2 regions of the Glaciecola sp. 1036 genome follow, and region 2 is predicted to be linked to the other one. Evidence: predicted binding sites of a transcription regulator. Region 2 holds the regulator's gene; the other holds the start of a gene.
The links. The regulator FNR, encoded in region 2, switches genes on or off when oxygen is low (the NO sensors DNR and NnrR bind a similar motif). The targets are predictions, from matches to a motif close to TTGATCTAGATCAA.

Region 1: ACNKW3_RS18575 (GbsR/MarR family transcriptional regulator) is a predicted target of FNR. The motif match lies at 10,107-10,120, and genes of this name have one in related genera.

What each region holds. Positions count from the first base shown of each region.
Region 1 is NZ_JBLWFH010000020.1:10,274-26,087, reverse strand. It holds gene atpG (F0F1 ATP synthase subunit gamma) at 1-107, shown strand, start outside; gene atpD (F0F1 ATP synthase subunit beta) at 139-1,521, shown strand; gene ACNKW3_RS18625 (F0F1 ATP synthase subunit epsilon) at 1,554-1,970, shown strand; gene ACNKW3_RS18620 (saccharopine dehydrogenase family protein) at 2,174-3,382, shown strand; gene ACNKW3_RS18615 (hypothetical protein) at 3,659-4,189, shown strand; gene ACNKW3_RS18610 (hypothetical protein) at 4,467-4,748, shown strand; gene ACNKW3_RS18605 (hypothetical protein) at 4,749-5,219, shown strand; gene ACNKW3_RS18600 (hypothetical protein) at 5,237-5,587, shown strand; gene ACNKW3_RS18595 (prenyltransferase) at 5,775-6,668, shown strand; gene ACNKW3_RS18590 (GFA family protein) at 6,703-7,080, shown strand; gene cydB (cytochrome d ubiquinol oxidase subunit II) at 7,092-8,096, opposite strand; gene ACNKW3_RS18580 (cytochrome ubiquinol oxidase subunit I) at 8,093-9,460, opposite strand; gene ACNKW3_RS18575 (GbsR/MarR family transcriptional regulator) at 9,505-10,056, opposite strand; gene ACNKW3_RS18570 (helix-turn-helix domain-containing protein) at 10,161-11,162, opposite strand; gene ACNKW3_RS18565 (GGDEF domain-containing protein) at 11,162-12,061, opposite strand; gene ACNKW3_RS18560 (TonB-dependent receptor) at 12,370-15,063, shown strand; gene ACNKW3_RS18555 (phytase) at 15,127-15,814, shown strand, end outside.
Region 2 is NZ_JBLWFH010000001.1:68,799-84,612, reverse strand. It holds gene ACNKW3_RS00380 (sulfurtransferase) at 1-156, shown strand, start outside; gene ACNKW3_RS00375 (LysE family translocator) at 159-785, shown strand; gene ACNKW3_RS00370 (hypothetical protein) at 804-1,514, shown strand; gene ACNKW3_RS00365 (glucosaminidase domain-containing protein) at 1,507-2,289, shown strand; gene ACNKW3_RS00360 (DUF2987 domain-containing protein) at 2,286-2,918, shown strand; gene rssA (patatin-like phospholipase RssA) at 2,906-3,814, opposite strand; gene ttcA (tRNA 2-thiocytidine(32) synthetase TtcA) at 3,827-4,720, opposite strand; gene uspE (universal stress protein UspE) at 4,809-5,711, opposite strand; gene fnr (fumarate/nitrate reduction transcriptional regulator Fnr) at 5,817-6,557, opposite strand; gene ACNKW3_RS00335 (sulfite exporter TauE/SafE family protein) at 6,586-7,254, opposite strand; gene ccoS (cbb3-type cytochrome oxidase assembly protein CcoS) at 7,247-7,447, opposite strand; gene ACNKW3_RS00325 (heavy metal translocating P-type ATPase) at 7,457-9,862, opposite strand; gene ACNKW3_RS00320 (FixH family protein) at 9,877-10,368, opposite strand; gene ccoP (cytochrome-c oxidase, cbb3-type subunit III) at 10,478-11,431, opposite strand; gene ACNKW3_RS00310 (cbb3-type cytochrome oxidase subunit 3) at 11,435-11,611, opposite strand; gene ccoO (cytochrome-c oxidase, cbb3-type subunit II) at 11,611-12,216, opposite strand; gene ccoN (cytochrome-c oxidase, cbb3-type subunit I) at 12,213-13,649, opposite strand; gene ACNKW3_RS00295 (hypothetical protein) at 13,863-14,309, shown strand; gene bfr (bacterioferritin) at 14,353-14,820, opposite strand; gene bfr (bacterioferritin) at 14,825-15,295, opposite strand; gene ACNKW3_RS00280 (cation:proton antiporter) at 15,437-15,814, opposite strand, start outside.

The DNA.
Region 1 (15,814 bases), on a different contig from region 2:
ACGCTGGTAACCTTATTGATGAGTTGCAGTTGGTATATAACAAAGCGCGTCAGGCCGCAATTACGCAAGAAATCAGCGAAATTGTCGGTGGTGCTGCTGCGGTTTAGGTAAAGAATTTTAAGTTTAAGAGGACAAATTATGAGTCAAGGTAAGGTCGTCCAAATCATAGGTGCTGTTGTGGATATTGAATATCCACAAGATCAAGTACCTCGTGTATACGATGCACTAAAAGTGACCGAAGGTGACTTAGCAGGACTAACATTGGAAGTACAACAACAGCTTGGTGGTGGTGTTGTGCGTTCAATCGCGCTAGGTACTACCGATGGTTTACGACGTGGTATCCCAGTAGATAACACTGGTGAACCAATTCAAGTTCCAGTAGGTACAGCTACTCTAGGCCGTATCATGGACGTATTAGGTAACCCTATCGATGAAGCTGGCCCAATTGGTGAAGAAGAGAAAATGTCTATTCACCGTGAAGCGCCAAGCTACGAAGACCAATCAAGTTCAGTTGAATTACTTGAAACTGGTATCAAAGTAATCGACTTGGTATGCCCATTCGCGAAAGGTGGTAAAGTTGGTCTGTTTGGTGGTGCCGGTGTTGGTAAAACTGTTAACATGATGGAGCTTATCCGTAACATCGCAATCGAGCACAGCGGTTATTCAGTATTCGCTGGTGTTGGTGAGCGTACTCGTGAGGGTAATGACTTCTACCACGAAATGAATGAATCAAACGTACTAGATAAAGTATCACTAGTATATGGTCAGATGAATGAACCACCGGGTAACCGTCTACGTGTTGCTTTGACAGGTCTAACTATCGCTGAAAAATTCCGTGATGAAGGCCGTGACGTTCTTTTCTTCGTAGATAACATCTATCGTTATACTCTAGCGGGAACAGAGGTATCTGCATTGTTAGGTCGTATGCCTTCTGCGGTAGGTTACCAGCCAACACTTGCTGAAGAAATGGGTGTTCTACAAGAACGTATTACGTCAACTAAAACGGGTTCAATAACTTCAATCCAAGCGGTATACGTACCAGCGGATGACTTAACTGACCCATCACCAGCCACTACCTTTGCTCACTTAGATGCAACAGTTGTATTGTCTCGTGATATCGCGTCTTTAGGTATTTATCCAGCGGTTGACCCACTAGATTCTACTTCACGTCAGCTTGATCCTCTTGTAATTGGTCAAGACCACTACGACACTGCACGTGGTGTTCAATCAGTTCTTCAACGTTATAAAGAATTGAAAGACATCATCGCAATCCTAGGTATGGACGAGCTTTCAGAAGAAGACAAGCAAGTGGTATCACGTGCTCGTAAGATTCAACGTTTCTTATCTCAACCTTTCTTCGTAGCAGAAGTATTTACTGGTTCTCCTGGTAAGTATGTAGCGCTAAAAGATACGATTGCTGGTTTTAAAGGCATTCTTGAAGGTGAGTACGATGACCTACCAGAACAAGCGTTCTACATGGTTGGTTCTATCGAAGAAGCAATTGAGAAAGCGAAAAAGTAATCACCTAACGGCTAGATTACAGGAGGCCCAACATGGCAATGACAGTTCACTTGGATGTAGTTAGCGCAGAGGATTCGATTTTTTCGGGTCTTGTTGAGCACATGCAAGTTACAGGTACAGAAGGTGAGTTAGGTATTTATCCTGGTCATACACCTTTAATTACTGGAATTAAGCCTGGTATGGTGCGAGTCGTTAAGCAATACGGCGAAGAAGAGCTCATTTATGTAGCCGGCGGAACGCTAGAAGTTCAGCCTGGTCAAGTGGTTGTACTGGCTGATACAGCAGTACGAGCTGATGACTTAGATGAAGCTGCTGCCCTTGATGCTAAAAAACACGCTGAAGATAAAATAGCAAATGCTAGTGCGTCTGACTTCAATTATGCTGAAGCAGCCGTAGAATTAGCAGAAGCCATTGCGCAACTTAGACTGATTCAAAAGTTACGTAAATAATCGCTTTACCAGTCAAATCTAAAAACCGGTGCATCGCACCGGTTTTTTTATGCCTGTGAATATGTTCCATATGGAACATATTTGATCAATGGGTATAAAAGAAGAGTATATTCTAGAATTAAGCAAATAATGTTTTCTCAATAGCATAAACCTGTAGTCTATGCCGATGAGCTTCACTTATCTTGAACCAACTGGATTTAAAAATGGCAAAAAAATCAGACAAATTCGACTTTATTCTTTATGGAGCGACTTCATTTGTAGGTCAAATCATGTGTGAATACTTGGCAGACTATGATGACGAAAAGATAAGCTGGGCGATGGCCGGGCGAAACGAATCGAAATTGCTAGAAGTAAAAGAAAAATTCGGATTAGAACAGGTACCGCATTTTGTCGCTGATGCAGAAAACGAAGTACTAATTGAACGAATTTGCCTAAAAACAAAGGTAATTATTTCAACCGTGGGTCCATATGCTTTATATGGCGAACCTATGGTGAAAATGTGTGTTAAAACTGGCACTGACTACTGTGACTTAACCGGCGAACCACAGTGGATTTACGCAATGATTAATAAATATCATGAACAGGCTAAACAGACAGGTGCACGTATTATCAATAGCTGCGGTTTTGATTCCGTTCCTTCTGATTTAGGCGTTTTTAAGTCGCAACAATTAGCCTTAGAGAAAACCCAACAACCAGCCCTAAGCATTAAAATGCGCGTGAGAAAGTTAAAAGGCGGTGCATCTGGTGGCACTATTGCCAGCATGATGAATATTTTGAAAGAGACTAAACGTAATCCAAAACTAAAAAAGGTATTAGTGAATCCTTATGTTTTATGTCCAGAAGATCATAACTACACCCAGCGCCAGAAAAATCATAAAAAAGCCGAATTTGATAAAGAACTGAATATCTGGACTATGCCCTTTGTGATGGCTTCGATCAATGAACGTATAGTCCACAGAAGTAACGCACTTTTGGGCGATATGTATGGGGAAAACTTTTTATATGACGAGGCGATGTCGGCTAAAAACAGTAAGCAAGCGAAGAAGTTTACCTTTGGCTTAGGTGCCTTTTATTTAGGTGCGAGTATCAGCCCAATTCGCAGCATATTGGAAAAGTATGTGCTTCCCAAACCTGGCGAAGGTCCAAGTAAAAAAGAACAGTTAAAAGGGATGTTCGACATGCGTTTTTACGCTGAGCTATCAAATGGCGAAAATCAAGTAGTGCAAGTAACAGGTGATAGAGACCCTGGATACGGTTCTACTGCAAAAATGTTAGTGCAGGCAGCTCTATGCATTGCTAAAGATATACCAAAGGTAAAAGGTGGCTTCTGGACACCCGCTTCTGCTATGGCTGAACCCCTGACGCAAAGACTGGAAAAGCATGCAGGTATTGAAATACAGCAGTTAGACTAAGTTCTATGAAGGTGAACCTGATTCAGAGCTTGTAGAATATTTGTATTTGGTACTGAATCGGTTTCTAACCAATAATGTTCGGGTTCATACTCAAGGTAAGCTTCTGAAAACTGTAGAATTACAGTATCAACAAGGTGGTATATGGCAACCGGTGTTCTAACATCACTTAGCAAGGCGAAGCAGCGAAGCTCAAGCAATAAGCGCTTGTGCTTGACTTCTATAACGTTCAGTCGCTGTTTGCGACGTTAGCTATTCTAAGGGAGAGAGTGATTGACGGTGAAAACTTTCAAATATTTTGTATTCATATCTATATTAAGCCATTTGGTTATTCAAAATTGCTTTGCAACATCTGATTTCTTTGAGCAATCAAGTGACGAACTTAAGGAAGGGATCGAGAGCAAACACCCAGCTACTTACTTGATCCTAGCAGCCAAACTTTTCGGAGAAGATGAGAAAAACGAGGCTGTAAAATGGTATTACGTTGGTCAGATTCGATTTAGGGCATACTTAATGGCGAATCCAGAATTAGAACCATCTGGAGATCCTGCTCTTTATTCTTCTCTTAAATATATGATTGGCTCCCCAATAAATGAATATGCAGGCTCAGACCCTGACAATTGGGTTGCACTGATTGATAGTGCTTTGATTTGGCATGCTGAAAAACCAAACCATTTCACACCCAAAGACACAAATAAGGAAATTTATAAAGAAATCGAAAATGGCTTCAATGAAATTCGTAACAGAGTTGAATCAAGCAAAGACGAAATCAGAAAGCAAAGAGCAGAAAATGGGCTGGAGAACGGCTAACGACACGTTTAACAGAAATTATCATCACGATAAGCTACTTGCTTCCGTAACAGTCACGCCATAACTGGCTAACTCGTTTACCAACCGAGATAAGCGCTTTTACCAAAAAAGATTCTCCCATTAAAAGAAATGGATCATCTTCAGAACACTATCGCTGGCATAGGCTTCATATATTTGTTATTAGTAAAGAAAAGAGGAACATGGGCTTACTTTTGAGATAATAACGTTCCTTTGGGTCAAGATTTAATTGTCATATAGCTAAGAGGATTGAATAGCATTGGAAACAAGCACCATTATTTTAATTCTCACAGGCCTTGTGTACTCATCGATACTCATTTCTGTCGGTATCTCAGTTGCTGAGGATTTATTTCTATCTTCCTTAGCAAAAAAGTGGCTTATTTTTATCATGATAGCTGTTCCAATATTTGGAGTAATACTAGCAAAGTTCAAAACGCGACAATTAGGATTATCCCCAAATTGCAATTCCCATGGCGATACATTATCAACGTCGGGAAGTAATTACAGTGATTCTGGTGATTGCGGTGGCGGCGGTGAGTAAATGTCATATGTAGACAGATGTTCCACCAATGCGCCGTCCTACAGCTTAAAATGGCGTTATATGCTAAAGAGTAGATTACTTACTATCTTTATTTTTTTAGTAATGTCATTTCATGCAAACTCCGGTGGTAGTACATTTCCTGTTAAAGTTATTGAATTGCGAAATACTGAAACTGAGTTTAAATTGATTGCCAAAGTAGTAGGCAAATTTAATTATGATTCTTCTGGTTGCGAGATAATTTCAATCACTGGCAACTATGATTCCGAAAAATGGAAATCATACGTGAATTTGATCAATCGAAGTCTTCACATAGAAGCTTTGGGAATATTAGAACGAGCAAGCAGAACGCAAAGTCTAGTTAATTTTGGATATATTGGTGCTGGTTTAAAAAAGAACGGTGAATGTAAATATGAGAGCAAAGGATTGTTTCATGATGAGAATGGTGTTTTTTCAATTTACGAAAACATATAACAAGTGTTAAGTAAAAAATGATAACTCGCGACTTTGATATTTCAGTAGATTTAAAGTTTTTGAGCACTAGTGATGGTGGCAGAAAAACACCAGTATTTTCATCATACCGTGGAAAGCATGATTTTGGATTGGAAGAGGTTTTATTAGATGCTGTCCATGAATATGTAGGGACAAATCAAATAATGCCTGGTCAGTCTGCTTATGCTTATTTTACTTTTTTAAGTCCTGAACTCTTGAATGGTAAGTTAACGGAAGGATTTAAGTTTAAAGTTCAAGAGGGGAATAAGATTGTTGCTACGGGGAAAGTATCAAAAATATTCAACAACGCACTTCGATGTAACGCCAAACAATCGATTAAAAACGAATAATAGGCTTTTAGATTAGCAAAGATAGAATAAGGTAAGTATTCACCATAAAAATATCCCTAATTTCTAGGTATGTGTATATTAGCAATAAGTATTTGATTAAATTGTTGGCAATGTTCCCTAGTCAACTTTCCTTATCTAATACCAAACTCAAATAAGGCTGATGCAAGGATAAAACTTAAGGAACAAGATGATTAGAACTCTTTTTGCTACCGCTAGACCCCCATTTTTAGTTCTAGCACCGCTTTGTGTATTAGTGGCATTAGCCTATGCTAGTCACAAAGAATATTCCTATGATCTTGTTAGTGTTGTTTTATGCTTTATTGCTGCTGTGCTCGCTCACGCTAGCGTGAATATGCTAAATGAATATCAAGATTTTAAATCAAACCTAGACACCAACACACAACGTACACCATTCAGCGGAGGGAGTGGCGCTCTACCTATAAATCCCAAAGCGGCTAATGCAGTTAAATGGACAGGTTATTTACTTGCAGTAATAGTCTTCTGTATAGGTTTATTTTTTGTGATCAAAGTAAGCTGGGTGCTGATTCCATTGGGCTTACTTGGTTTAGCTTGCGTGTTATTTTATACACCCTTGATCAACCGAATGCCTATCTTGTGTTTGATTGCTCCTGGTATTGGTTTCGGGCTAGTAATGGTGGTTGGAAGCTTTTTTGTAATGACAGGAAGTTTTGATGACCAACTGCTTATTTACAGCATCCCGGTGTTTTGCCTAGTAAACAATTTATTGTTATTGAATCAATATCCGGACGTAGAGGCAGACAAACAAGCGGGTCGTAAACACTTCATCATATTTTATGGAGAAGAAAATGGGAAATGGATGTATCTGTTGCAGTGGATAATCGCAACCTATACCTGTTTTTTAATTTTGACGCTTAACGACCTCCCAAATTGGTCTTACCTTTTATTAGTTTTGATGTCACTGGGCTTATTTTGTTTTAAAGGCTTATCAAAATATTTGAAACACAGGGATATAAGAAAATTAATCCCTTTTATGGGAATAAATGTGATCATCAGTCTTGCCTATCCGCTACTAATGTCGGTAATATTGTACGTTGATTAATCAAATGATGCGCGAATAATAATCAGAGAAAACTATGAAATACCAAGGAAGTTGCCATTGTGAATCGGTGAAATTCGAGGTTGAATTGCCCGATTCAGTAGAGTGTGAAAGATGTAATTGCAGTATTTGCAAAATGTTCGGCTTGGTACAGATTATTATTCCACTACGAGACTTTACACTATTGTCCGGTGACGATTCTCTTAGCAATTATAAGTTCAACACTGGTGTTGCCCAACACACTTTTTGTAAACATTGTGGCGTTAAAGCATTTTATACTCCGCGCTCAAATCCAGATGGCATTAGTATCAATGTGAATGCGCTTAAAAGATTGCCCAAATATGTCAGTATCGTCGACTTTGATGGGCAAAACTGGGAACAAAATGCAGCTAAGCTTGCGTATAAATCAAGGTAGCTTTTTACAGATTAGTAGTATTTCAATTCGTCCGCTTTTCCTCGGAAAGTAAAATACGCAAACACTGTGTAAGCAGCAATCACAGGTACAACAAATACCGCGCCTATAAATATAATATTCAGAGACTCAGCTGAACTCGCCGCTTGATAAATAGTTAACTGATTCGGTACCACATAAGGGTAAAAGCTCAAGGCTAATCCGACAAAGCTGGTAAAAAATATTACGCAACTCATTAAAAATGGCAGTCCAGCACCCTGATCATCCTCTAGAGGTAAATCTTTCAACACCTTGTATCCAATGGCAAACATGGCGAAACAAGTGATAGGGATAATGGCAAAGAAGTAAGCAAAAGGTGGAGACGTCCACACATTCAGCACATTGACGTTTACAATAGGATTAATCAAGCTTACCGCTAAGATACCGAAAAAGGCCAACATGCCTGACTGCCTGCAGCGCTTGATAGCGTGAAGTTGAATTTCATCTGTGGTTTTTAATATCAACCAAGCGTTTCCGATCAACGCATAAGCAGCAGTGACACAAAAACCACTGAACAAAGCAAAAACCACATTAAGATAGGTATATTCCAATCCAACTACATATAAACCCAGCATAAAGCCTTGGCTAAATGAGGCGATTATTGAACCAATTTTAAATACCCAATCCCAACGTAGTTTATGTTCAGGTTTTACCTTGGCACGAAAATCAAATGCCACTCCGCGCAGTATCAAGCCTATTAACAAAAATGAGGCTGGTAAATAAAGCGCTTTTAGGATGGCACTATGGGCTGCAGGGAAAGCAACCAAGAGCAATCCTACGGCTAATACCAACCAAGTTTCATTCGCATCCCAAAAGGGACCAATAGAAGCAATAGAAGTGTCGCGCCATGCCTCATTGTTCATTGGCAGAGTGATTCCGACGCCTAAGTCGTATCCATCTAGCATTGCATAAAGTAAGATCGAAAAAGCGGTTAACCCTGCAAATATCAATGCTAATGTGTGTTGATCTAACCAGTTCATGCTGCTACCTCCTGAGCGTCACCTTTTTCACTTTCAGGAAGTCCCGGTGGCGTTAAATCATATTCTTCTTCTTTCACCGCTTTTCCAGCCATGCGGAAAATGGTGCTGATATAGGCAATAAGTAAGACTATATAAATTGAGATATACATGGCCAACGTAAAGGCGACGTTTTCACCCGCGATAGTGGTTACCGCATCAGCAGTTTTTACCACGCCATGCACAATGAAAGGTTGCCTGCCAATTTCGGTTACATACCAACCGGCTAAGGTAGCGACCCAGCCAGAAAAGGTCATACCAATTAAGATTTTTAGTTGTAACTTACTCAACGATTTTTTCCGTAAGACGGTAGCTGTGCTCCACCAAGAAATAAAAATCATCAGCAACCCTATGCCAACCATGACACGGAAACTAAAAAACACCGGTGCCACGGGCGGATGTTCACCTTCAAATTCATTTATGCCTTTTAACTCGCCATCGAAATCATGGGTTAAAATAAAACTGGCCATTCCGGGTATTTCCAGAGCATATTTATTAGTTTGCGTTTCAGCATCTGGGATGCCAAATAACACCAAAGGTGCACCATTTACGGTATGCCACAAACCCTCCATAGCAGCCACCTTCGCCGGCTGATGTTCAAGGGTATTTAGACCATGCATATCACCTACAAAAGCTTGAAGAGGAGCCAGTATGGCAGCTGTAATCACAGCGGTTTTTAACGTTAATCGTGGGGCTTTTTTATGATCTTTATATAGCAAACGATAAGCCGATATACCTGCCACTAAAAAGCACACTGTGAGACCAGAACTTAACAAAGTATGTGTGAGTCTGTAAGGAAACGAGGGATTAAAAATAACGGCAAACCAATCAGTGGCGTGAGCGATTCCGTCTCGCATTTCAAAACCGTCTGGGGTTTGCATCCAAGAATTTAGGGCCAGAATCCAAAAAGCTGACATTGTTGTACCAAAGGCTACTAAAAAGGTGGCTAGGGTATGTACCCAACTAGGTACCCTATTTGAACCAAACAACATTATGCCTAACATGGTGGCTTCTAAGAAAAATGCTGTGAGTATTTCGTATGCCAACAAGGGGCCAGCAATATTCCCCACTGACTCCATATATCCAGGCCAATTTGTGCCAAATTGAAAAGACATTGTGATGCCGCTGACAACTCCCATAGCGAAAGACAAAGCAAATACCTTGACCCAAAATCTATAAGCGCGCATCCACACTGGATGGCCGGAAAAATTAAAACGCAGTTTAAAATAAAACAGCAGCCACCCAAGGGCGATAGTGATGGTAGGAAACAGAATGTGAAAACTAATGTTCGCAGCAAATTGAATGCGCGAAAGGATGAGGGCATCCATTAAAAATACCTCGATAAAAAAATAAAAAATCTATTAATGGCTAGCTAATCGACTTTCTTTTGGATCAGCTTATCTTTTAAATCCAACACCTTACCTACACCAGATCCCAGCTTCATTAAGGCATTGAGTTTTTCTGGCGAAAGACTTTGTAAACTTTGGGTCCAGTGGGTGATGTTTTCGAGCAAATCGTGAATCTGATGAATTTGCTGTTGTGCATAGGCTTCTTTTTGATTCGCCGCTTCGTCTAGCATAATGTCGCGCAAAATAGACATGGTAGGGTCTATTTCCCGTTTACGACGTTCTTCGAATACTTTATTGGCCATATCCCAAATACTGCCTTTGGCTTGGTAATAGTCTTTACGATCACCGGCCTTGTATTGGGTTTTCACCAATTGCCAACTGCTCAGTTCTTTTAATCCCATGCTTACATTACCGCGAGATATTCCAAGGCAGTCGCCAATATCGTTTGCACTTAAAGGTTCTTCAGAAATCACCAGTAATGCCAGTATCTGACCAACGGTTCGGTTAAATCCCCATCTGCTACCCATTTCACCGAAATGGAAAACAAAGGTCTCTATCATAGGTGTCATTTGCATCATTTAATTAATTCGGAAGTTTCAGAAATTATTGAAAGTATATAATAAGATTGATTTAGATCAATAAAAATTTCACCATAATTTAAAAATAACAGGTTTGATTTTTAAAAAGAACGCAGCTTATTAGGCGTTAAACCGGTCCAGCGCTTTACCGCTTTTCTAAAATTATTCACGTCGGTAAAACGCATTTTACTGGCTGTTTGCTCGTTTTTTAATTTTTGAATCTGCAAGTAATACATGGCTTCTTGGCGGCGCAATTCATCATGTAATTGTTGAAAGCTGGTACTATGCTCTTTTAACAGACGTTTGAGTGAAGCAGGGCTCATATCAAATAATGCAGCAGCATCAGGCAAGGTGGTTTGGGGCGCTTTTCGCAATATTAAGCGTACTTGTTCAAGCAAACTGTAGCGAACTTTGTATTGGGTTTTAACTTGCTTAAGAGCGTAACTATGTAATTTAGGATTGGCGTCTTTGCAAGTAATTTGGGTGTCATTGTGCGCTATTTTGACCATCAAGGTTGGTGCTTGAAATTCCAATCGCGTGCCTAAGCTTTCTTCATACTCATACATATATTTAGGTCGAGCAAACGGAAAACTAAAGGAAAATTTAAGGCGTCGCCCCGTACAAAGTTTAGATAAACTTACTAGAGCTGCACAACTAGCTTCTTGAATAAACCGCTGCTGTTTCCCAAGCCCAATGGGATCAAAAAACTGTAGGTATAGGGTATCTTCATCTATGTGGTTAAAGGAAGACATAAAGGGATAAAGTTGGGGTTTTAGTAAGGCCATCAACTTTAAGCAATGATGGAAATCCTTAGCGCTAGAAAGCACGTCTTGAATGTCATCAGGCAATAAGTCAATTAGGGTGCGCCCAAACTGAAAACCTAGATCCTGACCCTGACTCAATGTTTGTGCGTTAGCAATTAATGTCAGTAACTGATTACAACTTACTTGAGAATCGTTTTCAAAATCTTGTAAGAATATTCCCGTACCAACAAGCAATTTTTGAGCATCAGCACCTCTTGCTACTGCTAGCTCATATAAGGCTTTAGGCAGCAAGTTAGCCGGTAAAAATTTATCCTTGTTGGTGAAATATTCTAATGGCATCAAGCAGCAACTTCACTCATATTATCAATAGCTTGGTTCAAGGCTTGTAAACTTTGTTCCAGAGGTTGGCCTTGGTTCAAAGTATCAAAGACAAATCTCATGTGGGTAAACAAGGGCGCATTTGCTTTGTGGGGTTTAAAAGCAACAGATTGAATACTTTTTTGTATTTGTAATGCGATAGACTGGGCATTATCAAAATCCGTATTTGGTAGTAAGACAACAAATCTGTCTCCGGCATAACGACATGCCAAATCAGAACTACGCAAATTCATCACTAACAGCTGAGCTACTTCTCGTAAAATTCTATCGCCTTCGGCTAAACCAAATTGACGATTAATTGAGGAGAAACTGACCAAATCAAACACCACTAAACTGGTATTTTGATGCAGAGGAATTTGCTGTTTCGCGCGATCAATAAAGTAGTTACCTCTGTACAGCAAGGTAATAGGGTCGATTTCTTTGTGCCATCGATAATCTAATTCACGACGGTACAACTGGCGATTCAAGGACAATTGTTCTTGATGCCACCAATACAAAGCAACCGACATTACAAGCATACCAATTGCCGCCGGAATCGATTCAACGAAACTCAACCAAGTACTCGACGAATAAGGATCGGTAAATTCGTCTAAGAAATCGATTAACGAAGATGCGGTAAATAAGGTAAGCCCAAGCACCAGAAAAGTGGTAACTCGACCCGGAGGTCTGCTTACCAATACAGCAAACGCCCAAAAGCCGCTTAATAGCAGTATGCTGCCCTCACCTATTACATCCGAGAATTTTATTTGTTGCCAACTGACTAATTCTCCAGACATTGAACACACCATAAAAACCGCTATTACAGTGAACAAATAAGTGATTATCAGCGGCTTGTGCTGAGATAACATTGAAAATGACATGAGCGAATCCAACTAAAAATTTTGCTACACCATGTATAGGGTGCAACATAGATACAAGGGTCATATTGGCTCAAAGATATGACAAAAGCATGAATGTAAAACAAAAGGAAGAGTAATATTTTGCCTAAATAGCCGTATTTTATGGTCTTGCAAGGGGGTCATTTTGGCTCAAGGAGTTTTTAAAACAGCAATTTCTAGCTGAATAAAGATGCCATTCAATAAAGTGAAAAAAATCTGTCACGAATCTGTCATTTAGCCTCAGTAGGGTGTCCGCGATTTTTATTAATATTCACTAAAGGAAAAAGTCCATGAGCATCAAGTTCAGCACTGTGGCGGCGGCAATCAGCCTTTCATTGGCATCTGCACAGGCAATATCACAAGAATCTGCAAGCTTGTATGGAAAGCTGGTTGATCAAAATAACCAAAGTGTCTTTGCTGGCGCTAAGGTTGAAATTAAATCGTTGAATCGTAATTCCCTTTCAAAAACCGATGGCACCTTTAGATTTCCAAATTTACCCACAGGTGAATATGAACTCACTATTACGTATTCTGGCTTTGAACCAATCACTCAAACGGTGACCTTGAGTCAGGGTGAAAACCTCTTACCCAGCATAGTGCTTGTTCCAAAGGGCCAGGTGATTGACGAAGTTATTACTCGCGGTCAACGCAGTGGAAAGGCTAGCGCAATTAATCAGCAAAAAAATTCGACCAACATAGTATCAGTAGTATCTGCCGATGGTATTGGTGATTTCCCAGATCAAAATGCTGCTGAATCTTTACAGCGTTTGCCCGGTATTTCTATTGAACGTGACCAAGGTGAGGGTCGCTTTGTTGGTATCAGAGGTATAGATCCTAACCTCAACAATGTCACCATCAATGGTTTGAATATTCCTTCACCCGAGGCTGGCGTGCGCTCAGTGGCATTAGACGTTATCCCCTCTGAGCTGATTCAAACCTTAGAAGTGTCAAAGTCGATTTCAGCAGATATGGATGCTGACGCTGTAGGTGGTGCTATCAATGTAAAAAGCATCAGTGCGTTTGACCGTACCCAAGATACAACCATAGTATCTTTGCAGGCGAGCCATAATGAGCTTCGATCAGAAACCTCTCCAAAGGCCTCTTTAACAGCAACGCGTTTATTCGATGACAAATGGGGAGTTGCTGCGGCGCTTTCCTATTTCAAGCGGGATTTCGGTTCTGACAACATAGAATCAAATGCTGAAGATGAAGTTGAACAACGTCATTACGCCATTACGCGCGAGCGAATTGGCGGCGCGTTAAACATCGATTATCGTCCTAACTTTAATGATGCTTATTTCCTACGCACCTTATACAGCGAGTTTTCAGATGACGAATATCGTCAGGCAAATATCTATGTGTTAGACGGTGAAGATTCAGAGATCGAAAGAGAATCAAAAGATAGAGAAGAGACCCAAACAATTTTCACTGTTTCTGCTGGCGGTGAACACGAGCGCAATCAATGGTTATTCGACTATCAGCTTGGTTATGCAAAGTCAGATGAGAAAGAACCAAGCGCGTTATATTACACCTTAGTCACTGAAAACCCGAGTGTAGAAGCTGACTTACAGCGCGTGATTCCAAGCGTTTCAGTGAATAGCGATGCAAACGACTTCTCTACCTATGAAGTTGACGAAATTAGTTTCGAAAACAATTTAGCCGAAGATACCGAGCATAGTATACAAGCAAACCTTACCCGATTATTTAGTGCTAAAAATGGTCTAACAAAAATTAAATCTGGTTTTAAATACCGTGATCGTGAAAAACAAGCCATTGCAAAAATTGATATATATGGTGGTGATTTTGATGACTTAGATCCAACACAATTTGCAGACGTCACGCCAGACTATGGATTGGGTGATTTCGGTCCCGGCCTTAACCGTGGTGTTTTACGATCTTTTTATAACCAGAGTCAAAGCGTCTTAGAATTAGAAGAACTGGATTCAGAAATCGAATCAAAAGGTGCTTCTTATATAAACAATGAAGACATTTTCGCTGTTTACAGTATGGGGCAGTTTGATTGGGATAAAGTGCGCTTAGTTGCTGGTGTCAGATACGAAAAAACCGATTTTAGTACTTCGGGTTCTAGAGTTGAACTAATCGAAGATGAAGAAAATGATATTGAAGAAGTGGTAAATACGCCATGGGAAGTAGACAGAGACTATGATCATCTCTTATTCAGTATGAATGCTCGATATGCATTTTCCGATAAGTTAATTTTACGCGGTGCATTTGCCCAAACTATCTCACGCCCTATTTTTGAACAATCCGCAGCCTTTCAGATAATTGAAAGTAAAACCGAAGAAGATGACGGCGAATTTGTCACCGAAAGAGAAGCTGAAGTAGGTAACCCAGAACTACAACCTTATGAAGCAAACAACTTCGATATATCCTTGGAATACTATCCGGATACCATAGGTGTAATTTCGGCCGGTATCTTCTATAAGCAAATTGATAATTTTGTGGTGTTAGCAGACGTGGCTGGCACGCCAGATTGGGTCGGCTTTGACGAAGTTATTCAACCTATTAACGGTGATGAAGCCACCCTCTCTGGTGTAGAGCTTTCTTGGGTAAAAACCTTTGATAACGGCCTATTATTTTCAGTAAACGGTACTTTTTCTGATAGTGAAGCCACAACTTTCTTAGATGGCGAACGCTTTGAAACTAGTTTACCCAATCAGTCTGACACTGTCGGCAACTTAACTGTAGGCTATGAAGACAACGCATGGTCACTGCGCTTAACCATGACTTACAAGAGTGAAAACTTTGAAGAGATTGATGGGGACTTCCTACGCTATGAAGATGACCATCAACAGGTTGATTTTTCAGGCAAATATTTTATCAATGACGATTTGAATTTGTATCTCAATGTAGTGAATTTAACGGATGAGCCTTTCTATGGATACTTCGACCAACGCAATCAAAACGCGCAGTACGAAGAGTATGGTAGAACAATAGAGTTTGGTTTCAGGTGGCAGCTCTAGTCGGCAGTATTGTCGGCTATTCGAATCATTCATGAATAATCAAAATGGGACAGTACAAACAAAATGCTAAGAAATTCATGTAAGACATTGATAACTCTTGCTGCGCTAAACCTGTTAATTTCGGGCTGTAGCGCAGCGCAAAATTCAACTACCATTGCACCAAAACAAGTAGGTGTAAAAGGTCAGGAAATTCACCCTTTGATAGTTGAAAAACAGGTTAGCTATCTTGTTTCTGATAATAAAACGGGTATTCAATGGCGTAAAACTAACGCTCAGGCTGATGCTAGCTGGTCGGGTAGAGTCGCCAGCATGGACTGGCGCTTTGTCGATACGAAAAAACAACAACTGCTAATAGCGGCACTTGATAGTGAAACGTCAGATGTCGATATTATTGAATTAGACCTTACCAGCTCTCAATTCACACCGAAATTGTTGCTTAAGGCAACGGATGCCGATGTAGAAGCGGTTTGTTTAGCCAATATCGAACAAAAACTCTATCTATTTACTGTTGATGCATTAGGCCAAGCTAACCAGTTTTTAATAGCGAACTCCCATGATGCTCAACCAAGGTTAATCAATATGCGACAGCTAACTGTTGGCTACAACGTGAAAGACTGCGCCGTAGACGATAGCCAGCAACAATTATTGACGGTGGAAGAAGAACTTGGGATTTGGTCAATGGACGCCAAACCTGAGGGGCAGTTAGAACGAAACTTGTTACCTTTTAACGCAATAGAAGTAGAAAGTATCA
Region 2 (15,814 bases):
GAAAATGGGCTCATATTTTCCTGTGGTAGTGGTGTAACTGCCTGTATTCTAGCGCAAGCGGCAGATATGCTAGATCTGAAACCGTTGAAAGTATTTGATGGTTCGTGGTCGCAATGGGGCAAAGAGCAGCATTTACCTATAAAAACTGGGAGTTAATAATGGGTTTAGATCTTGGTGTTTGGCTTACCATTGCTGTCATGCACGCAGTTGCAGTGGCCAGTCCTGGACCAGACTTCGCGGTGGTGTTAAAGCAAAGCTTGCAGCAGGGAAGAAAGCTAGCGATTTGGACAAGCATAGGTGTGGGTGTTGGTATTCTAGTTCACGTAGCCTATTCTTTGCTGGGTATAGGACTTTTGATCAAAGCCAATCAGTGGATTTACAATGTATTGCTTTACTTAGCCGCGGCATACCTAATTTATATAGGTATTTCAGGTTTGCGGAGTGCTTCATCAGTTGATAATCCTGAAGATCTGAATAATGTAAAAGTGCAAACAACTCAGCAAGCATTTTGGATAGGTTTTATTACCAATGGGCTCAATCCAAAAGCTACCTTGTTTTTTCTCGCTTTGTTTTCTTTGGCAATTCCGTTAGAAACCAGCTTAACAGCTAAAATAATCTACGGATGTTATCTAGCGTTTGCTACAGGATGTTGGTTTATCTTTATAAGCTTTATGACGAGCCACCATAAAATTCGATCACTTTATCAACAAAAGGGTTATTGGTTCGATCGAGCTATGGGGATTGTGTTAATATGCATGGCCATACTACTAGTGGTAAATAACTAATAAACTATGGAAAATCAGTTGCCAGAGAATTCAGTGCCGAATGAAACTATAGATGTAAGAAAACTCTTTGAAAGAGCGCTTGTGCTCAGTAAACAAAATACTTTTACTTTATTCCAAGGGTTGGTCGTCATTTTAGCGGTTACTATGATCTTCTCTGTTTACGTGGTTAATACCTTTAATATAAGCTCTATTGAAGATATACAGAAAATTGAAGATCCAAGTTTTTCTTTAGCATTTTTCTTTTATACCTTAATTATATCCCCGATGTGGGCAGGTATTTTGATGATGTCGCTAACATCCGCTAGAAAGCTAAAGCCAAGTCCATTTCAAATATTCCAATATTTCAAGTTCCTACCAGCACTTGGATTAGTTGCAGTGGTAATTGATTTACTTACCCAAATTGGGCTCATGTTGCTTGTATTGCCAGCATTTTATGTCTATATGGTGTCAACATTCATAGTTCCATTGATTACAGATAAGCAACTTGGTCCACTTAAAGCAGCCATTTTATCCGTAAAGATGACGCACCAGCACTTTAATAAAATTGCGTTGCTATATTTAATATTTTTCGGTCTAATGCTCGCAGGATTTGCGAGCCTTGGGTTAGGCTTTATCTGGATTTTACCGTATATACATAATGTAAAAGCGATTTTGTATCAGGATTTATTCTGTAAAACCCTTACTACAGAGATAAATCGCCCTGAAACTACAGGAGTTTTCGATGCATAAGTTTAAAATTATTGGTATTTCGATATTCGTTTCAGTATTAGTGCTTGCACTCATTTGGTTGGTGCAACCAGAGCCTTCCGAGGTGATGGATATTCCTGAAGTGGAATATTCTGACGACCCTGTACCTAATTTCGCTGAAATCAGCAATGTTAAAGAAAAAAAGAAAGCTTTCTTTGATTATTTAAAACCTGCCATTGCGTCCCAAAACGAATATATTTTAAAAGTCCGGCAAAATATACAAGCCTGGCGGGCTAAGTATGTCGCAGGGGAAGAGTTAACCGAAAAGCAGCAAAGAGAACTTGCGTTTTTGTTAGATGAATATCGCGTTGATGAGGATCAACCTGAACTCGTTATTTTCGACAAACTATTAGCTAAAGTTGATATTATTCCTGCTGAGTTAGTTCTAATCCAAAGCGCGAACGAATCTGCTTGGGGAACTTCTCGCTTTGCTCGAAAAGGTTATAACTTCTTTGGGCTTTGGTGTTTTGTTGAAAATTGCGGCTTTGTACCCAAACGACGCAATGATGGCGCATCACATGAAGTAGCTAAATTTGATAATCTTTCTAGTGCGATGTACTCCTACATGAGAAATCTGAATAGCCATCCGGCTTATAAAGAGCTTCGTACAATTCGCCAAGAACTTAGAGAAAATCAACAAAAAATAGCGGCGACCCGGTTAGTCGAGGGTTTAAGCAAGTATTCGGAGCGTGGTGAAGAATACATTGAAGAATTAAAACAAATGATTCGTATCAACAGGGAATTAATTTCAACGTGAAGTATTTTTTAATTGTAGTTTTAAGTGTGTTTTCTGGTTTAAGTGCGGCGGAAGAACTTGTATTAGAATATAAGAGTTTTTATAGCCATGTACGCAAATTAAATAGTGAAGACACTAATAAATTACAATTTGCCTTTGGTTTGAGACATATAGAAAGACAAACTATGTGCGAAATAACCGAGGCTAGAATAAGTACTGATAAAAAACAGATTCCTATCAATATTACCAGTGAAAACAGATTTACAGTCCCCCTTGAGCGGGCACTGAATATGGTAAATGCAAAAGTCATTTTACAATTGAATGATGCAGCTAATAAATGCGATATGTCTGTTCAATTAGAAACTATTCCAGAATTAGTAAAAAATGCATATTCACAACAGGAATTGACTGAGTTATTCAATCAGTATGCAATTTTCTTTGAAGATATGGGCGGCTTTTTATCTTTTATGATGCCTTCGGTTTCTGGTCTAGTTATTCACTTTGACGATTTGAACTACGAAAAACTCAAATCTGGTCACGAAATCATCAATGGTCGACTTGAATTATCAGAGCAAGACATAAAGGATCTTGTCACCATTGAGTTTACCGAAACGCCATTGCGTATTACTGCGCTCACTCAATCTTCTTGAGTAATATTTAACTGATATTGAATTTGTTGTGACAAACGCTGAACGGCTTTGTATCCTTCAATAGACAGTTCTTCCGCTCTATGAAAATCTAATAAGCCAACATCTCGAAGTTGTGGTTCTATCAAAATATCCGGCGGATCACCCGCTAAACGAGATCTTGTAACTCTCGCTTGCAATATCTCTAACGCAGACGACATTACGCCCATGATCCCAGGTGGAGACTTTTTATCTGATTTTGGCGTCGGGGAGAACCATTGTTTCATAAAACCGGAACTGCCTTTTTCCATGAATTCGTCAGTCCGCTGTTGCACTTCCTCATGTTCATGTTCGAACTTTTCAATCAACTCAGGTCGAAAATCGGCTGATAGGTTTACTGCGATTACGAAATCTGCGCCAAGTTGACGACATTGATTTACAGGCACTGGGTTTACAACCGCACCATCAACTAACCATCGCCCTTCATGTTCTATGGGCGCAAATAGGGCAGGGATAGCACAGGAAGCTTGGATAGCATCATTAATATCGCCTTTATTAAATATGACTTCCTTACCTGAATAGAGATCTGTTGCCACTGCAGTAAAGGGTTTTTGCATAGTTTCAAAAGATTTAGCACAGAATTCATTTCTATGTTTTTCAAATACTTTTTGCCCGCTCGCAAGACCGCCTCGACGAAAGCCGATACCCAACAAGGTAAATACTTGCCATTCAGACAAGGTATTTGCCCATTCTTCAAGTTCATTTAACTTACCACTGGCGTATGCTGCACCGACATATGCTCCAATAGAACAACCTGCAACTACGTCTATCTTAACGCCAAGTTCCTCAAGGGCTTTTATAATACCAATATGTGCCCAACCTCTAGCCGCGCCTGCGCCAAGTGCAATTCCAATTTTCACTTAGTATCCTTACTATTTAATTTCTACTATGGATATAGTAGAAGAATCTTCAATGGGGGAGCGTTGAACAAAATTATCTTCTGTATCAAATGCGGTATCCCCTTGTGCTTTATAATCAAAATTACTTTCTAATTGTTCAAAATCAAATAAATTACGATCCAATAAATGCGATGGCGTAACCGATTGAATTGCTCTGAACATTGATTCAATGCGCCCTGGGAAACGTTTATTCCAGTCTTGAAGCATCAATTTGATGTTTTTACGTTGTAAATTCTCTTGAGATCCACAAAGATTGCAAGGAATAATTGGGAACTGCATGGCTTCAGAATATTTAGCAATATCAGATTCGGCGCAATAGGCCAGTGGACGAATTACCGTATGATTACCATCATCACTGACTAATTTGGCTGGCATAGATTTTAATTTGCCACCATAAAACATGTTTAAAAATAAAGTTTCTAGCATGTCGTCTCTATGGTGACCCAACGCGATCTTTGTGGCACCAATTTGACTTGCAGTGGTATATAGAATGCCACGTCTAAGCCTAGAGCAAAGTGAACAGGTGGTTTTTCCTTCAGGAATTTTATCTTTTACAATGGAGTAAGTATCTTCTTCAACGATACGATACTCAACCCCCAAGGTTTGCAAGTATTCTGGCAGCACATGCTCAGGAAAACCAGGCTGTTTTTGGTCTAGATTAACCGCCACTATAGAAAAGGAAATAGGCGCGACTTTTTGCAAATATAACAAAGTATCTAATAGTGTATAACTGTCTTTGCCACCAGAAAGACACACCATAACCTTATCGCCATCAGCAATCATTGAAAAATCAATAATGGCTTTTCCAGTTTCTCGGCGAATTCTTTTTTGTAATTTTTTAAAACTGTTGGAAGAGGTTGCTAACACCTTTACTCAATCTCAATAACTAAAACACAGCAAAATTATACATTATTCAATAGAAAATAATGTACTTTTTGCTGTGCCTAACTATGAATTAAGGTTTAACGACTAAAGTATCGCAATTCAATTGGTCAATGATGTGCTCGGCAGTATTTCCTAATAAAGCTGCGCTTAAACCACTGCGTCCTACTGAACCTAGTACTAGCATTTCGGCATCTAATTCACTGCACCATTCAGGAATAATATCCTCGGGTAAACCCTCTGCAATATGTAAATTGGATTCGGGAATATTTTCAGTTTTAGCTACCGCTTTCATTAATTCAGTGTGCTTTTCCTTTAATGTTTGATTATAAACTTCGGCTGAGAAGCTAGGTACTTCAACGCTGACATGTATCGGAGCGCCGACAAAAGTGTTTGCTAAATGCAATTCAGCATTTAACGCGCCGGTCAAAGCCTGAGCTGTAGCAACGATTTTGTCGTTGAGTAAACTGTGGGTTTTGTCATTGGCATTGATACTTAATGCTGCGACAATTTTTCCATTGTCAGGCCAGTCATGATCTTTGACCATCAGAACATTCACAGAACTTTCGCGTAATAATTGCCAATCGTGCGGTGTGAAGAGCTTTTGTCCAATTTTTTCATGGGCTTTACAGGATTTAATGATGAGATCACAGTTTTCTTCGGTAGCTAAATTGACGAGTCCTTTATGTACCTTTTTATGCCAAACAACCTCAATATTTACTTCTGCATCCGGATACTGAGCCAAGGCCTTTTGCATTTTTTCCTTTTGGCTAAGCACAAGCGCTTGTTTCATGTCGAATCTTTCTTCAGACGTTAGAATATTCGTCATATCGAAAGTACTGTCGTAAATACATGATACAAGAGTCACCTTGCAGCCATCGACCCTTTTTGCCAATGTTAAAGCTCTAGCGAGTGCCGGTTGTAGTTCGTGGGTATGAGGATCGAAAACGGCGAGAATATGGGTACAAGCAAACATGGTCTATCTCCTTATATTGATACATAGCCAGTATATAAAAAAGAGGTTATGTATAGAACATAACCTCTTTGGGATAGATCAATTAAACTCTAGAAAGTCAGTAACTTATTCGTTTACCGCAGTAAATGGAATGTCTGATTCAGGAAGGCGCTGTTTAAGTCCATCAACGTTTTCAATAGTAATGAGTTTACCTTCGACTTTGATTAAGCCTTCTTTTTGAAATCTAGTCAATAAACGACTGATAGTTTCAACCGTTAAGCCTAGGTAGTTACCAATTTCATTACGGGTCATTGATAAGTTAAATTGTCTGGCAGAAAACCCACGCTCATCAAAGCGTTGTGACAAATGACTGATGAAATGTAATAAACGTTCTTCAGCACTACGCTTGCTCAACAACATCATTAAATCATGATCGTGTTTTATCTCAGCACTCATAAAACGCATAATTTGTTGTCTAAGCTTAGGATAACGAACTGATACCTGCTCAAGTGTTTGATAGGGAAGTTCACACACCATAGCTGTTTCTAAGGCTTGTGTATAACTTTGGTGTAAGTTTTCTTTTAAGGCATCAAAACCAATAATATCCCCAGGGAAATGAAAACCTATTATCTGTTCAACGCCGTCTTTATCACTGACATAAGACTTAAATGAACCAGATCGTACCGCATATAAACTGTGAAATTTATCCCCAGCTCTGACTAATTTATCGTGTTTATGCAAAGGGCGTTTGCGCTCAATGATGTCATCAAGTGATTCTAATTCGTTTTTATTAAGTGCCACTGGCAGGCAAAGATGGCTAAAACTGCAACTTTGACAATGAATGGAAAGTTCAGGTACGTTTGACATTGCGTTTTATAAATGTAGATTTAAGTGACTACACTGTAACGCCAAATTCCTGAAAAAGCAAAATTAATCCACTTAAGAATATGCTCGCAGCTATTAGATAACGACTTATAGGGTGTTGAAAGTAAGGCAGTAAACTTTGTAATCCAAAGCTAATGATCAACAGGGAAGGCAGGGTGCCTAACCCAAAACTAAACATCAATAAAGCGCCTTGAGTAGCACTTCCGGATGCTAGGCTCCAAGTTAAGGCTGAATAAATTAGCCCACAGGGAAGAAATCCCCAGATGGCGCCATATGCAATGGCGTGAAACGGTGTTTTGGCCGGTAAAAACTTCTTACTTAAGGGCTGAATGCGCTTCCAAATAATCTTTCCCGCAGCTTCTAAATGCGACAGCAAACGCCAGATCCCACTAATATAAAATGCCAACAGAAATAAAAAAGCGATGCTGACATAACGTAAAACAGGAACATCAGTTACCAAACTGCTGGAAACAATGCTGCCTAAATATCCGGTAATTGCTCCTAAAAAGGCATAGGTCAATATCCTACCAAGGTTGTAGGCGAGAGAATAAAGTTGTTTATTCGCATTTGGCGGTGTCGCGAAGGAGAACGCTGAAATCACACCGCCACACATGCCGATACAATGCACGCTACCGGCCAGTCCCACTAAAAATGCCGAAAATATAGAAAGGTCACTCATCTATTTTATCAGATGCAGCTTTTTGTTCATTTTTGTCTTTTTCTTTACTTTCAACATCATCGTCAAAAAGGATGCTATAACCTTGACGCTCTAAATCATCAAACTGATTATTTCGTACTGCCCAGAAAAAAACGCCTATGGCTATTGCTACTATAATAATCGCCAAGGGAATTAACACATAAATTATACTCATAGCATCCTCTTAACGCATTAAACGAGTAGAGTTATACACAACAATAATCGAACTTAAGGACATGCCTAATGCAGCTTGCCAAGGACTTAGTAAGCCCATTACTGCAAACGGCAGAACGATGACATTATAACTAAGCGCCCAAATAATATTTTGTTTTATTTTAGTTTTTGTGCGTTTCGCCATGCTTATCAAATCAACCAAGGCATTTAATTTGGGATTGATTAAGATGACATCAGCTGCATTCTTGGCTAAATCAGAGGCGTTTCCGACCGCAACAGACACATCAGCAGCCGCTAATACAGGGGCATCATTAATGCCATCGCCTAGCATTATTAATGATTTACCTTTCGCTTGTTCTTGTTGTACATAATTGAGCTTTCCTTCAGGCGTTTGTTCACCAACGGCGCGATTAATTCCAATCTCTGTTGCAATATTATTCACGTTTTTTTGCTCATCACCGCTTAGAATACATAACGAATAGTCATTTAATTCACTGATCACTTTTTGAGTCTCAGGTAATACTGTGTCGGTAATTAAAAAGGCTGCAACGATTTCATGATTTATTGCAATATACACATTGGCATTAATGGTATCGCAAACCTCTGCATTGTTTAGTTGCGATTTAATAAAGCGTTTAGATCCCACTACCACTAAATTTCCATTCACCTTTGCTAGTACGCCTTGACCAATAGTGATTTGATAATCTTCTAGTTGGAAATCATGGGCGTCAAATCCGTAGTCAAAAGCTTTAGCTATGGGATGTTCAGAGCGTTTTTCGATGAATGTTGCCAACTGCATAACGTAATCTTGTGAGTACTTATCAGACAACATATGTATTTGTTGAATAGAGAATTTACCCTGAGTCAAGGTGCCGGTCTTATCGAATATTATGTCTGTGGCGTTGGTCATTTGCTCTAAAGCATCGGCTCTTTTTAATAATATGCCTAATTTATTCAATTTTGCCATGGCACAAGTTAGGGCAGAGGGAGTAGCCAATCCTAGGGCACAAGGGCAGGTTGCAACTAAAACAGAAATAGTGATCCAAAAGGCATCTGTACTGTCTTGCAGATGCCAATAAATATAAGTTAACGCACTGATCATTAAAACAATAGATACAAAATAACGAGAGAAGGTATCTGCCATTTTTGCAATCTTGGGTTTTCGCGCTAAAGCAACTTCTTGCAAGCGAAGAATTTGATTCATCATGGCAAACTTTAATTGACTAGTCACTTCGATTTCAAGGTTAGCTTGCTGGTTTACGGTACCCGCGTAGACTTGTTGCCCCTGCGCTTTAAATACCGGCTCAAACTCACCGGTTAGCATAGATTCATCAATAGTAGACTGGCCTTTTACAATTTTGCCATCTATTGGAATTGATTCACCTGCTTTGACCAATACATGTTCACCAGCAACAAGCTGTTTAGCTAACACTGACACCCAGTCGTTATTGACTAATTTACTGGCTGTAGCAGGGATTAGTTTAAGCATATTAGAAGATATTTCAGTGGCTTTATGCCGTGAACGGTGTTCTAAGAAACGACTGATTAGCAAGAAAAAGATAAACATACAGATAGATTCAAAATACACTTCACCACTGCCATCATTGACGGCTAGCAAACCGGCAATGTAGGTTGAAAATATGGCAATGGTAACAGGAACATCCATATTAACGGTTCGAGCCTGTATGGCTTTTAGCGCACTTAGATAAAATACACTTGCAGAATAAAAAACGACTGGTGTGGTTAACATTAAGCTCACAGCATTAAAGTAACCTTGTGTTTGCGCATCTAAATTCCCAAACACATCAAAATATTGACCAAAGGCGAGCATCATCACTTGCATGGTCATAATGCCGGCAAGCCCCAGCTTTTTCATGTAACTTTTTTGTTCTTTTTTGAACGACGCTTCGTGTTCATCAGGATGAAAAGGCAGGGAGGCATAACCAATAGCTTTGAGGCGCGCCAGAATTCCTGATAGCTTGGTTTCGCTTTCGTCCCAAGTCACCAAAGCTCTTCTGGCCGAAACATTCACTGAAATTTGTTTTAAGCCTTTTACTTTCGCCAGTTGTTTTTCTATTAACCAACCGCATGCTGCGCAAGTAATGCCTTCAACTGTCAACTGTATTTGTTTATGTTTACCTTGGTCAAATACAAACTCTTCTTGCAATTCAGGTTCGTCATACACAGAAAGTTGAGCCATGGTGTTATCTAAGGCTGAATCGCCACGTGCAGCGGGCTCTGTTCTAAATTCGTAATAATTTGCCAGCCCATTTTCGACAATAGCCTGTGCCACTGCTTGGCAACCCGGACAGCACATGTGGTGTAATTTGTTATTTATTTCAACTGGATATTTATTGCCTTCTTCGTTTGGTAATCCGCAATGAAAACAACAACCTTCAGCAATAGCTATGCTCATTTCACTTTCTACTACTATGGATTAAACTCAACGGCTGACGACTTGGGTAATTCAATGCGTTGTTGAATTTTCCAACTATCATCCATTGGCGTAAGCCTTAAACGCCATTTACCATCGACTGGAAAATCAATTACTCCTCGATAAACGCCAGAAGCATCTCTTGCTAATAGAATTTCTGTATCACGATGGGGTTGAGTAGAGTGGAAAAGATTCAATCTTAAAGCCTCACCGGTTTCAGGCAAGCCTGTGACAAACTCTAATGTTGCATTTTGCGCGTCTATCGCTAGTAGGGTTGTGATATTCAGCTCTCGAGCCCGTTCAATTTGATCCAATCGAAGATTGATTGATTTGCCTTCTTTATAGTAGTCATCCACGACTAAGTGATTAGTGCCGTCGGTGGCAAATTTAACCACTACTGAGGCAACAATCATTGAAGACACTGGAATTGCAATCAAAAACCAAGGCCAAAATTGTTTATACCAAGGCTTAACTTGTTCATTTTGCATATTGTTTTACTTATATCACTACTTAAGATTTGAATTTATACAAAAAAGCCTCGTAAAACGAGGCTTTCCTCTTGGTAATTACTTTACCAAATTAGTTCGAGTAACTCGACTAATTAGATAAGCTATAAACGTAAGATGCTACAACGTGGATTTTATCTTCACCCAAGGTTTTCTTAAATGAAGGCATTACTCCGTTACGCCCATAGTTAAGGGTTTCAGTAATTGCTCGTTTAGAACCACCGTACAACCAAATGTTGTCTGTTAGGTTAGGAGCTCCTAATAACTGATTACCTTTACCGTCCATACCGTGACAAGCAGCACAAACTACGAAGCGAGCTTGTCCAGCATCTACTAATGCGGTATCAGTGTCTGGATGATCACTCAAACTCATAGCATAGGCAACCACCTCGGCAACACCTTGTTCACCTAAAGGCTCTAACCATCCAGGCATAGCGCCTTGACGACCATTTATTAAGGTTTCTTTGATTTTATCGCCGCTTCCACCGTATAACCAATCGTTGTCAGTTAGGTTAGGGAACCCACCTTTTTGACCTCTAGCATCACTACCATGACATTGCGCACAGTTTTGTAAGAATAAACGCTTACCTACTTGTACTGCTTCGTCATTAGTTGCTAATTGCTCCACTGGAATTTTTGCATATTCAGCAAAGATAGGATCAAACTCTTCTTCAGCTTGTTTAATTTGAATTGCATACTCGTTCCAAGCATTACCTTCAATATCAGCTCTAAGCGCTTGTTCTGACTCTTCTAATGATAATACACCTTGGTTTGAGCTCTTCCAGCCTAAAAAGCCTTTATAAGCGCCAAGTCCAGGGTAGGCCGCAAGATATAATACGCCCCATACCATAGTTATCCAGAAAAGGATGGTCCACCAACGTGGTAGTTGGTTGTTAATTTCAACGATTCCATCGAACTCATGTCCCATTTCTTCGCCTTCGGGAACACCTGTTTGGTTTGCAAGTGTCCAACGGAGCAGAAAGAAGCAGCCAGCAATAGAGCCTAGCGTTATCACACTGATCCAAATTGTCCAAAACATACTCATGATTTAAGACTCCTGGTCTTTCTTATTGGTTTTCTCTTGGTTGTCTTCGTCATCGAAAACTAAATTAGCAGCTTCGTCATATTTCTTTTTGTTTCTACTGCTAAAGACCCAAAGGACAATCCCAATAAAACTTACGAAAACGATGACAGTAAATATACTGCCGATAATACCTTGATCCATTATTTTAGATGCGTCCCTAGTGACTGAAGATAAGCAATTAAGGCTTCCATTTCGGTTTTACCTTTTACTGCTTCCTTGGCACCAGCTATGTCTTCATCTGTATATGGAACACCTAACATTTTAAATACTTCTATTTTCTTAGCTGTATCTTCGCCATCTAATGTATTGGTTGCCAACCATGGGTAACCAGGCATGTTAGATTCGGGCACAACGTTACGTGGATTTAGCAAATGTACTCGATGCCATTCATCACTGTAACGGCCTCCAACACGTGCTAAATCAGGACCAGTTCGTTTTGAGCCCCATAGGAATGGACGTTCCCAAACGGATTCACCGGCTACAGAATAATGACCGTAACGTTCGGTTTCAGCTCGGAAAGGACGTATCATCTGGCTGTGACAACCGACACACCCTTCTCGGATGTAGATATCTCTACCTTCCAATTCAAGCGCTGTATAAGGACGTAATCCTTTTACCGGCTCTAAGGTGTGTTGGTGGAACATCAATGGCAAAATCTGCGCTAATGCTCCAAAACTAATTGCCACTAAAACTAAAATAGTTAATAAGCCAACGTTTTTTTCGACTAACTCATGTGGATTTTTCATTGGGCAGCTCCTAATGCAACATCACCTTCTAATTCTTCTTTTGGTGCTCGAATCGTGCGATAAGCGTTGTATGCCATGATCAACATACCAGCAACGACAAACACACCACCAATGAAGCGTACAACATAGAATGGTTTAGAAGCTTCAAGTGACTCAACAAAAGAGTAGGTGAGAGTACCGTCAGCATTGACTGCACGCCACATTAGACCTTGAAGAACACCAGACATCCACATAGCAACAATGTAAAGTACAACGCCGATTGTGGTGAGCCAGAAGTGAACATTAATCAATTTAATGCTGTACATTCTTGATTTATTAAATAACACCGGAATTAAGTGATATAAGCTACCGATTGATACCATAGCTACCCAGCCTAATGCACCAGAGTGAACGTGACCTACAGTCCAGTCTGTATAGTGAGATAAGGCGTTTACGGTTTTAATAGACATCATAGGACCTTCGAAGGTAGACATACCGTAGAAGGACAAGGAAACGATTAGGAATCTAAGTACTGGGTCAGTACGAAGTTTATGCCAAGCACCTGAAAGTGTCATGATACCGTTAATCATACCACCCCAAGATGGAACGAATAATATAATGGACATAACCATGCCAAGTGACTGCGTCCAGTCAGGAAGTGCAGTGTAGTGTAAGTGGTGAGGACCAGCCCAAATATAAAGCGAAATCAACGCCCAGAAGTGCACAAGAGATAAACGATACGAGTAGACAGGACGACCAGCTTGCTTAGGTACAAAGTAGTACATCATGCCTAAGAAACCTGCAGTTAAGAAAAATCCTACTGCGTTGTGTCCGTACCACCACTGCATCATTGCATCAACTGCACCTGCATAAATCGAATATGATTTTGTGAAGGACACTGGGATTGCCATACTGTTACCAATGTGCAGTACCGCAACGGTCAACATAAAGGCTCCTAAGAACCAGTTGGCAACATAAATATGCGAAGTTTTACGAATGATCAAGGTGCCAAAAAAGTTGATTATATAGGCGACCCATACCAATGTGATTAAAATATCAATTGGCCATTCTAGTTCTGCATATTCTTTTGACGCTGTCATACCAAGAGGAAGTGAAATTGCAGCTGCGAGTATAACTGCTTGCCATCCCCAAAATGTGAAAGCGGCTAATTTGTCACTAAATAGCCTTACCTGACACGTGCGTTGCACGATGTAATAACTGGTGGCAAAGAGTGCGCAACCACCAAACGCGAAGATTACCGCATTGGTATGTAAAGGTCTTAAACGAGAGTAAGTAAGCCATGGAAGGTCGAAGTTAAGTGCTGGAGCAAACAGCTGAGCTGCTATCAATACACCTACCGTCATTCCCACGATGCCCCAAACAATCGTCATGATAGTAAACTGCCTAACTACCTTGTAGTTATAATCAGGTTTAACTTGGCTTGTTTCGCTCATAACTGAAAGTTTCCGTGTAAAAATTTTAATTGAAACCCTAAATAAACAGTGTTGAATTACTTAAAACATTCGTCCTAGTTGAGTTGGGCGAGCAAGAAAAGTAAACTCGGCACTATTCGAGTAGAGATAATAAAGTTTTTAATAACAAAAAGATACACAATCTATTTATTGCTTGATCTTAGTCAATAAAGGAAAGTTTACGGTTAATTAATTGTGAAAATAAAATCAATTGCCATCACGGTCACCACCTTGCTATCCCTTGTATTATTAGTACTTTGGGGTAACCAATTTTACAATGTAAACACCGTGTTAAATTCACAAGGAAATTGTCAGTTAATTAATAACCAATGTGCTTTCTCATTAGACCAGCAACGATTAAGCATAAAGTTTGAACAATCACCAATTCCTGAAGAAGAATTGTTCGTTCAATTTGAGCATAGTGAAAATATTCAAATTCACAAGGTGTATGTGGAAGGCGTCAACATGTATATGGGTAAAACGCCGGTTATTTTTGAAGACGCTAATTCGCTGAGAGGGGTATTTTTCCTAGGTAGTTGCAATTTGCCAGAAATGCAATGGCAAATGGTGATAGAAGTGAGTAGGGAAGGACAAACAAATACCAATCAACACTTAATTGTAAACTTTTCTACCGTTCAATAAAAAGGCGAGATAATCTCGCCTTAAAATGACTTTCAACGGTAATTTAGATTTGTGATTGTTGATAATTTTGAATACCAACACGCTCGATTAAACCTAATTGCTGCTCTAACCAATGTGCATGATCGTTTTCAGTGTCATCAAGCAGTACAACTAACATGTCGCGAGACACATAGTCTTTTTCTTGTTCACAAACAGCTATAACTTCTTTTAGTTTGTCACCAACTTCGTATTCTACACGCAAGTCACTTTTGAGCATTTCTTTAACGTCTTTTCCGACTTTAAAACCTGTTCTAGTTTGCATGTCCGGCACACCACCAAGAAATAGCATTCTTTCAATTAACTTGCTCGCATGACCTTTTTCATCATCAAATTCGTGCGCAATGCGCTCGTAAAGTTTGTTTAATCCCCAATCAAGGTACATCTGTGAGTGGATGAAGTATTGATCCATTGCGGCTAATTCATAGCCAAGTAAGCTGTTTAATCCAGCGATAACGCGTTCATTACCTTGCATACTATTAGTCCTCTATTTGTGCTTGCAGATAATTTGCAATGCCCATCTCTGCAATTTGATATTGTTGTGTTTCCAACCAATCAAGGTATTCCTCTTCATCGTCAAGTAGTGAAGTTAACAAATCTCGACTCACGTAATCTTTATGTTGTTCACACAAGGCAATTGCGTCTTTTAATTGAGGAATTTGGCTCTGCTCGAACGTAATATCACATTGGATACATTCTTCGGTATCTTCACCAATAAATAATTTCCCAAGGGCCTGAAGATTCGGTAAACCTTCGAGGAACAAAATACGCTCAATGAGTTTATCCGCTTGCTTCATATCAAGTATGGATTTTTTATATTCAGCTTTATTTAACTTTTCAAAACCCCAATTTTTATGCATTCGAGCATGCAAAAAATACTGATTAATAGAAGTAAGCTCCAACGTTAGAATATCGTTCAGTGCTTTGATAACGGCGATATCACCTTGCATTTTTTTACCTTAAACCATTATGTGTGGAAGTTGGAATCATTAAAGGGTAAGCATACTACATGATATAAAAAAATACAAAATTCTTTATATTTCAGCAATTTATAAGGATAATTGTTCGCATTTGTGATTAGATTTAGATGCTTATTGAGTTGCTAGATCAGCCTTTTGACGATTAATTATGGCTAAACTTTCTTCTGCAAAACCTAAACCTGCATCATTGAAGAAGTTGAAAACTTCGTCAACGCCTTTATCTTGCAAGGGTTGAATTTCGTCTTCATAGCGAGCAATAGCGGCGATTTTACCCATGTAACCGGCATTTCTTAACTGATTGGTGACATTCGATGAATCTTCAATTGACGGTAGGGCGAGTAAAACTAACTTTAAGTTAGATAAATCCAGGTTTTCCCATAAATCGATGTTTTCACCATCACCATTGATAGCGTTTAAACCTTCAGATTGTAGCGCTTTAATTTTTTGGACATCGGCATCCATGCCACAAACAGCAGTGCCTATTTGTTG